Regions from separate parts of the Anoxybacillus ayderensis genome, predicted to be linked through region 1. Evidence: predicted binding sites of a transcription regulator. Region 1 holds the regulator's gene; each other region holds the start of a gene.

Region 1 (3,215 bases):
ATCATATTTCACTTCTGTACCCGCATATTTTGAGAAGATGATGCGGTCACCAACGCTTACTTCTGGAGCTACGCGCTCACCATTGTCAAGAACGCGACCTGAACCAACCGCAACAACTTTTCCTTCTTGTGGTTTTTCCTTCGCTGTGTCTGGTAAAACAATTCCGCTCGCTGTTTTTTCTTCAGTTTGAATTAATTCAATGACAATACGATCACCTAGTGGCTTCAACACGGCAAACGACCTCCTTAATTAGATTTTCGTTCCGTTATTAGCACTCATCATCATTGAGTGCTAACACACTTATTATATTAATGAACTTTTTTCAATTTTGCAAGTAGGAAGTTAAAAATTTTTCACTAAATCTTTCCCTTTTTCATTATGTCTTTCCTTTCGAAATTCATACAAAAAATATGGTAAAATGAAAAAGTACTCATTTTGTCAAAAGGGGTTGAACACGTGAAAAAGCAATATTGGTATGTCATTATTACATACATCGCCATGCAGTTATCTAGTTTAATTGGCGTTCCTTTGCTTGCACATAGCGGGTTTGTTGACACATCAAATAAAGAAATCGCCCTATCCATTGCCTCAGGTTATTGGGCTGTCATTAGCTTCTCGATCGCTTTTCTTTTCGTTCTTTATTTCATGAGAGAAGATATGAAATACTCATACGATCGCCATCAAGCATCTATTGGAACGTCAATTTTTTGGGGAATTGGAGGGTTCTTTCTTGCCCTTTTCGCTCAAGGCATCGCAGCAAATATTGAGATGCACGTATTTGGCGTCGAGATGGGGTCCGAAAATACGAGACGCATCGTTGAGATGGTGAAGCTAACACCAGCGCTTATGCTCGTCACTTCGATCGTCGGACCGATTTTAGAAGAAATCATTTTTCGAAAAATTATTTTTGGAACGCTGTATCAAAAATATAACTTTCTTTTATCGGCGACTGTCAGTTCCCTTTTATTTGCTGTCGTTCATTTAGAGTTTGAACATTTGCTTCTTTATGCAACGATGGGATTCGTATTTGCTTTCTTATATGTGAAAACAAAGCGTATTCTCGTACCTATTGCAGCACATGTACTGATGAACACATTTGTCGTTGTCATTCAAACGTTATTTGCTGAGGAAATTGAAAAAATAATGAGGGAAGCAGAACAAATGCAATTCGTGATTTGGAGGCTGTTTTCATGAAGTCTGAACCGTTGTTTTACTTTTTAATGGGCATTTTATTCACTTATTTTGCTGTCGATAGCGCTGACGATGGCATTTGGGACGTCACAACGATGCTATTTATCCTTATTGCTACATTAGATTTTGGCACAGCTATTCGTTCTTTATTGAAAAAAACCTCCCGCTCATGAACGGGAGGTTCACTCATTTCCATAATGTTTTAAAAAGTAAACAAGTGACTGCAATTCGACCGCTAAATCAATATGATGAACGCGAATGTGTTCAGGCACATGCAGGCGAGCAGGCGTAAAGTTTAAAATTCCTTTAATGCCTTTTTGGACAAGTCGATCAGTAATCGGTTGGGCAACTTGGGCTGGAACGGTTAAAATCGCTACCGTAATCCCACCTAGTTTTTCTTCCAATTCATCTAAATGATAAACGGGAACGCCACCTACTTCCGTTCCGACTTTATCTGGATCTACATCGAACGCCATCACGATTTTCGTATTATTGTTTTTGCTAAAATTGTAGTTCAAAAATGCCGTTCCTAAATTACCAACCCCAAACAACGCTACTTCTGTCGTTTCATCTTGATCTAACGTTTTTCTGAAAAACGACAGCAAATAATTCACATTATAACCGTATCCTTTTTTTCCAAGCGCACCAAAGTATGAAAAATCACGGCGAATCGTTGCTGAATCGACTTTTACGGCTTCACTTAACTCCGCTGAAGATACACGCTGCTTTCCTGATGCATGCAAGTTTTTCAAAAAACGATAATACAACGGTAGTCGCTTTGCGGTCGCCTGCGGAATTTTTGGTTGTTCATTATTCACGAGTCAATCCCCCACATTTCCTTTCACAAATAGTTAGCGCTTTCATTTTTCTCTCCTATACGTCTGAAAAGTTCTCCCCACTTTTAAACTATACACTATTTTTCTCATTCTGTCTTTCCTTTGTACCCTTTATTATTATTTTTGTCAAATTTGTTATTCGCACACTAGTGTTGCCGAACATCAAGAAAGTACGTTACACTATCAAAAGAAGATTGAGGTGAAAAATGATGATCATTTTACAAGTAAATCAACTATCCAAATCATATGGGGCGGAACAAGTTTTATCAGACATTAAGCTTGAAATACAAGAAAAAGACCGTATTGCGTTAGTGGGAAGAAATGGGGCAGGAAAATCGACATTATTAAAAATCATTGCCGGCCAATTGTCGTATGACACAGGAGAAGTGATCAAACCGAAGCACGTAACAATTGGTTACTTAGACCAATATACTGGTTTGCACGCCCATCGCTCCATTTGGGAAGAAATGCTCGATGTGTTTGCCCCGCTTCAACAAATGGAAAAACAATTGCGTGACCTAGAGCAACAAATGAGCTTGCACGGTGCCGACTATGAGCGCTTACTTGAACATTACGACCGTTTACAAACGGAATTTAAAGAAAAAGGTGGCTATCAATATGAAGCCGATATTCGTTCTGTGCTTCATGGTCTCCGCTTTTCTCAGTATGACTACACAACAAAAATATCTACGTTAAGCGGTGGACAGCGAACACGATTAGCGCTCGGCAAACTGCTTCTTGCTAAACCAGATTTGTTGATTTTAGACGAACCAACAAACCATTTGGATATGGAAACATTACAATGGCTTGAACAATATTTAAAAAATTATGATGGAGCCATTCTTATCGTCTCACACGACCGCTATTTTCTTGATCAAATCGTGACACAAGTGTATGAATTATCACGCACGAAAATAAAAAAATACGTTGGAAACTATACGAGTTATTTACAACAACGGGCGGAACAATTTGAACAACAACTGAAACTGTATGAAAAACAACAAGAAGAAATTTCGAAATTAAAAGATTTTATTCAACGAAATATTGCCCGTGCATCGACGGCAAAGCGAGCGCAAAGCAGAAGAAAACAATTAGAAAAAATGAATATCATTGAAAAGCCGCTCGGCGATGAAAAATCGGCATCGTTTCGCTTCGAAATTGAACGACCAAGCGGAAACGACGTGTTAA
Region 2 (3,215 bases), on a different contig from region 1:
TAGTCGGCAGGCCACCAATCTTGGCTTGTCGTCATGAGTTTACGTAAATCTTCTTTTAACGCCCAATAGTCAAGTGTTTGAAATTCCTCTGCATAATCGAACGTTTCGTCATGGGGATTCGTTTTTCGGTTGTGTTGATGAAGAATGCTTAAGTTTAGTTGATTCGGCCACCAGTCTTTGTTTGTTGTTTTGTTTGAAGTATGACTCGTCACACTTCCATGGAATGGGCATTTGTTTTCCATTCTTTTATTCTCCTTCCCTACATATAAATGAAACATGATGCTAGCAGTTCATATGATAGTGATTATAATTATCATATTAGAATTATATTAAATTAATATTTGATAGTAAAGTAAAAAAGATATTTTTATTTAAAAATTATAAAAATCCCCCATTTCATTCTGTTGGCAGAATAAAATGGGGGATTTATACGTCTACGTCCGCATTTACGTTCATCGTTTCACTCCAATCTTTAATGTTGCAACATATGTTTCACTTGTTCAGTTGTTAAGTTGCGAATAAATTCGATTAAGTCAATCGCCTCGATTCCAAACTCATTGCATTTTTCAACGTATCTTTGATAAGCTTTTGTGTACATATCCATAAACAAAACTCCTTTCGCACGTTTCTTTTATTAGTTATATTGTATTATAACAGAAACAAAAAAATCAACAACTGTTATATAATTATTTTAAAAAATGATACGATTTTTATGTACATGTAGTAGAAACGGAAGGTTTGTAGTACAATAGAGTAGGCAAATGGAAGGGATTATACATATTTTACCGTTTTAGAAAGGATGAACATACATGCATATAATCGAGTTAATGAAAGCGCTCATTTTAGGGCTAGTCGAAGGAGTGACAGAGTTTGCGCCTGTTTCATCGACAGGTCATATGATTATCGTTGATGATATGTGGCTAAAGTCAAGCGACTTTTTAGGAAAGTATGGGGCGAATACGTTTAAAGTCGTCATTCAGCTCGGTTCTGTTTTAGCTGCTGTTGTAGTGTTTAAAGATAAATTTTTCGAATTGCTTTATTTACGAAAAGGCGAAGTGAGAAAAGGACCGCGGTTGACGCTTATGCACATTTTTATCGGTCTTTTACCTGCCGGGGTGTTAGGTGTTTTATTTGAAGACTATATTGATGAACATTTGTTTTCGACGGAAACGGTGCTCATTGGGCTCGTGCTTGGAGCGTTGTTGATGATCGCAGCAGACCGTTTCGGAAAACGAACGAAAGTAGCGCAAACAGTAGATGATATAACGTATAAGCAAGCTTTCATTGTCGGTCTCGTCCAATGCTTATCCCTTTGGCCAGGGTTTTCTCGTTCGGGGTCGACCATTTCAGGTGGCGTACTTGTCGGAATGAGTCATCGCGCTGCCGCCGATTTTACATTTATTATGGCTGTGCCAATTATGGCTGGAGCAAGCGCCATTTCGTTGTTAAAAAACTGGCAGTACATTACGATGGATGCTTTACCATTTTTCATTGTCGGTTTTATTAGTGCTTTTGTTTTTGCGTTGTTAGCTATTCGCTTTTTCTTGCGTTTAATTAACCGCGTTCGCCTTGTGCCATTTGCCATTTATCGCATCGTGCTTGCGGCAGTTATTTATATGGTTTATTTTGCGTAATCTCCACGATTTTTGTGGAGATTTTTTTGTTTAAAAAAATCGTCAAAAACGCACGAACGCATGGTCAAAAAATAAGTCTATAATGAATGTGAAAAATAACACGAAAAGCTGGTGATGACATATGCATGAACATGCGCGTGCGGTAGATTATAACGAAAATCCGTTTATCGTCATTTGGGAAGTGACAAGAGCTTGCCAGTTAAAATGTGTACATTGTCGCGCCGATGCCCAACCTGTCCCAGATCCGCGTGAGTTAACGCACGAAGAAGGGCTTCGGCTTATCGATGACATATATGAAATGAACAATCCGATGCTTGTGTTTACAGGTGGCGACTGTATGATGCGCGAAGATTTGTTTGATCTTGCATCGTATGCGACGAAAAAAGGGATGCGCGTTTCGATTACACCGAGTGCGACACCAAATGTGACGAAAGAAAAAATGAAAAAGGCAAAAGAGATTGGGCTGTCGCGCTGGGCATTTAGTTTAGACGGACCGACGGCTGACATTCATGATCGATTTCGCGGTACACCGGGTTCGTTTGATTTAACGATTGAAAACATTCGTTATTTAAATGAGCTACATATGCCATTACAAATTAATACAGTCATTTCGCGTTATAACTACGATCATTTAGAACAAATGGCAAAATTAGTTGCAGAGTTAAAGGCAGTAATGTGGTACATTTTTTTACTTGTGCCAACCGGGCGAGGACAAATGGGCGATTGCATTAGCCCGGAGGAACATGAACAAGTGTTCCGTTGGTTGTATGAGTTAAGTAAAACGGCACCGTATGATATAAAAACGACAGCAGCACAACATTATCGTCGTGTTGTCATTCAACAAAAAATGCGCGAAAAACGAATTGAAGCAGGGGATATTCGTTATGAGCATGCGATTACGACCGATCATGCTTCAATGATTGACGGCTTAAAACGAGCGCCAAAAGGCGTCAATGACGGCAACGGTTTCGTTTTCGTTTCACATACAGGAGATGTCATGCCAAGCGGCTTGCTTCCGATCGTATGCGGCAACGTACGCGAGCAACCGTTATCGCATATTTATCGTGAATCGGAAGTGATGAAACAGTTGCGCCAACCAGACTTATATAAAGGAAAATGCGGCATTTGTGAGTTTCGCTACGTTTGTGGCGGATCCCGCGCTCGCGCCTATGCAGTCACAGGTGATTACATGGAAAGTGAACCGTTTTGTGTATATGTTCCTTTAGGGATGAGAAAAGAAAAAACCCGAACGGTGTTCGCTTAATGCGGACGCTGTTCGGGTTTATGTATGTTAAAAGTCAAAGTTATCCGGATCGGGACCGATGCGGCGGTTTTCGTTTAGCGCGTCAATCGCATCCATTTCTTCTTTTGTTAAAGTAAAGTCAAAAATGTTTGCGTTTTGAGCAATTCGTTGAGGCGTGACAGACTTTGGAATAGTGACGACTTCGTGTTGTAAATCCCAACGTAAAATGACTTGAGCTGGTGTTTTCTCGTATTTTTGTGCTATGTCGACAAGCGTTGGTTCGTTTAACAGCTCGCCGCCGCGCATAAGTGGTGACCACGCTTCTAATTGAATCTGAT
Region 3 (3,215 bases), on a different contig from region 1:
TTTTCGTTGTTATGTAGTTACGATCCCCAGTTTCTGTACATTGTAAAACGATTTTCACACGCATGTTTCGTCCTCCTCAAAAAAAGATAATAGTAATCATTACGTTTTGTATCGTAATATAAAAAAGTCTGTTTGTCAACAATCGTAGCCGGAATGATCCCGACTACGATTGAAGATGTTCTTTCATAAATTGTGGGAGACGGAAGCATTGGTTTAATACATCAGCATTTGCGTATTTCGTTTGTTTTGAGAATGTGTTGAGTCGCTCAAATGAAATAGGTTGTTTACCACCGAGCGTAAAGCTCCATAGCCCGCCAGGATATGTTGGAACAGTAGCTGTATATACGTGTACATGCGGGAATAAATGACGAATATTTGTATATGTTTGTTTCAATACGTCCATATGAAAAATAGGGGATTGGCTTTGACAAACCATCATTCCATCTTCTTTAAGCGCTTCATGCACACTTTTGTAAAAATCGTATTCAAATAATACTTGTGCAGGGCCGATCGGGTCGGACGAGTCAATAATAATGACATCATACGTATTCACGTGATCTTTCACAAATTGAACCCCATCTTTATATATATATTGCACACGCGGGTCCGAAAGATTTCCAGATACTTCAGGTAAATGTTCTTTACATGCTTGAACAACAAGTTCATCAATTTCGACAAGATGTATTTCTTCTACCTCTTCATATTTCGCCACTTCACGAGCTGCGCCACAATCGCCCCCGCCAATAATTAAAACTTTCTTCGGCGACGGATGAAGAGAAAGAGGAACATGTGCAATCATCTCGTTATAAATATGACCATCAATGGAAGTGGTTTGTACAACTCCGTCAAGTACGAGCATTCTTCCGAAGTCGTATGAGTCTAAAATCATTACATGTTGAAATGGTGAACGTTCTGAGTAAATGATTTCTTTAATGCGATAACTAATTTTTAAATTTTCACGTTCATCTTCTGTTAACCACAACTCACCGTTTTGTTCCTTTATGTAGTTCATAGCTTCCTCCTCTAACAACGTATTTTACACCTTTTTTATATTAATATATTTCTGTATAGATTTGCAAAGGGTGAGAACAATATGTGCAAAAATTGCAATAGTCTTTTTGTTCGCAATCGTTTACAAAAATAAAGTGTTGACAGTTCTTTTAACATTTACATAAATTCGTTGAAAAACGTAAGGAAGAGGAGTAGGATAAAGTGTGAAAAACATCACAAAAATAGAAAGAGAAGTGAGGAAATGATGGATGCTTTACAAACATGTAAAGAGCTCGCATTAAAGAAGCGATCTATTTTGCAAAAATCACTGCTTCAATACATGATTCGTGCTGCTTTAGCAGGTGTATATATCGGTTTTGCTCTTGTTCTTTGTGTTCGGGTTGGTCAATACTTTTACGAAACACATTCACCAGCCACTTATTTAGTAAGCGGCATTTTCTTCGGGATTGCTCTTGTACTGATCATGTATGGTGGGGCAGAATTGTTTACAGGAAATACGATGTACTTTACCGTTAGTACCCTGCAAAAAGAAACGACGATTGGAGACACCCTTCGTAACTGGGTCGCATGTTATAGCGGGAATTTGCTCGGTGCTATTTTCTTTGCTTTTTTAATTGCACAGTCAGGGATTTTTCATGATCTTCCGATGGATCATTTACTATTTGCGATTGCATTGAAAAAAATGCATGCAACAACGTTACAACTGTTTGTGAAAGGGATTTTGTGTAACTGGCTCGTTTGTTTAGCTATTTTTATCCCGATGCAAATGAAAGAAGATATCGCAAAAATGTTCGCCATGATTTTAATCGTTTTCGTCTTTTTTGCTTCTGGATATGAACACTCGATCGCAAATTTTGTTATTTTCTCCCTTGCATTAGCTGTTCAACATCCTGATACGATTCATGTGGCAGGAATGGTTCATAACATCATACCTGTAACGCTCGGTAATATTGTCGGTGGTTCATTATTTATGGGCGCGTTATACACGTACCTTTCATCTTCTTCTGCTAAACAATCTGCTCCCATATGGAAAGGAGCTTTTGGCGTACGAAAAATAATGAATAAGTAAGAAAAATAGTCGGGATATGTTCTCGACTATTTGTTTATTTGTTATAATAATGGCTATTATTTATTTCATCGTTTTATAGGGGGGAGTTATGATGCATTTTCAACAAAAACATGCGCAAAAGTTTATGGACAAATATAAACATCGGGCACGCTTGCTTATTTCATGTCCGGATCAACCGGGAATTGTTGCAGCGGTTACAACTTTTTTGTATGAACAAGGAGCCAATATTGTTGAGTCGAGTCAATATTCGACAGACCCTGAAGGTGGTACATTTTTTTTACGAATTGAGTTTGATGCTCCGAATATATCGGAACGAAAAGAGGAGATGGAGAGAAAGTTCACAACGATTGCACAACGTTTTTCAATGAAATGGCGATTGAGTCTACATACGCATATAAAAAAGGTAGCGATATTCGTTTCAAAAGAAGAACATTGCTTATTAGAGTTATTGTGGGAATGGCAAGCGGGTGAATTGCTTGCAGATTTCGTCCTCGTCATCAGCAACCATGAACAAATGAGAGAAACGGTAGAGTCATTCGGTATCCCGTACTACTACATACCAGTGACAAAAGAAACAAAACAAGAAGCAGAAGAAAAACAAATACAGTTGTTAAAGGAACATGATATTGATGTCATTGTGCTTGCTCGTTATATGCAAATTTTATCACCTCGTTTTGTCGCAACCTTTCCAACGCAAATTATTAATATTCACCATTCGTTTTTACCAGCGTTTATTGGCGCGCGACCATATGAGCAAGCTTATCGACGTGGAGTGAAACTCATCGGCGCCACGTCCCATTATGTAACAGATGATTTAGATGAAGGACCAATTATTGAACAAGATGTGGAACGAGTCGATCATAAACATCATGTAGAAGACTTGAAACGAATTGGACGCATGATCGAAAAAACAGTCCTCGTTCGCGCATTAAAATGGCATTTAGAAGATCGTGTTATCGTTCATGAAAATAAAACAATTGTATTCAAATAAAGAAGAGGAGTTACTCTTCTTCTTTTTTGTAAAAAATTGATATCATAAAACTATGTTCTAAATAAAAACTGAATAAAAATAAAAATGTTCAATTATAATGGAAATATAGAAGGATTTTTCTTTTGAGTAAAGAATGTGTCATAT

Evidence for each region. The regulator Rex, encoded in region 1, represses fermentation and respiration genes when NADH is low (regulators of the CRP and FNR family bind a similar motif). The targets are predictions, from matches to a motif close to TTGTGAAATATTTCACAA.
Region 2: a site for Rex is predicted at 1,721-1,738, ahead of HNR63_RS11515 (TIGR04053 family radical SAM/SPASM domain-containing protein). Genes of this name have one in related genera too.
Region 3: a site for Rex is predicted at 1,213-1,230, ahead of HNR63_RS05770 (formate/nitrite transporter family protein). Genes of this name have one in related genera too.

What each region holds. Positions count from the first base shown of each region.
Region 1 covers NZ_JACDUV010000013.1:6,017-9,231, forward strand. Annotated here, with positions in the region: gene groES (co-chaperone GroES) at 1-231, opposite strand, end outside; gene HNR63_RS13495 (CPBP family intramembrane glutamic endopeptidase) at 457-1,194, shown strand; gene HNR63_RS13500 (YdiK family protein) at 1,191-1,364, shown strand; gene HNR63_RS13505 (redox-sensing transcriptional repressor Rex) at 1,374-2,009, opposite strand; gene HNR63_RS13510 (ABC-F family ATP-binding cassette domain-containing protein) at 2,237-3,215, shown strand, end outside.
Region 2 covers NZ_JACDUV010000007.1:172,914-176,128, forward strand. Annotated here, with positions in the region: gene katG (catalase/peroxidase HPI) at 1-242, opposite strand, end outside; gene HNR63_RS13940 (hypothetical protein) at 473-604, opposite strand; gene HNR63_RS11510 (undecaprenyl-diphosphate phosphatase) at 810-1,634, shown strand; gene HNR63_RS11515 (TIGR04053 family radical SAM/SPASM domain-containing protein) at 1,756-2,898, shown strand; gene HNR63_RS11520 (aldo/keto reductase) at 2,926-3,215, opposite strand, start outside.
Region 3 covers NZ_JACDUV010000003.1:224,222-227,436, forward strand. Annotated here, with positions in the region: gene rpmG (50S ribosomal protein L33) at 1-64, opposite strand, end outside; gene speE (polyamine aminopropyltransferase) at 164-1,012, opposite strand; gene HNR63_RS05770 (formate/nitrite transporter family protein) at 1,256-2,080, shown strand; gene purU (formyltetrahydrofolate deformylase) at 2,172-3,071, shown strand.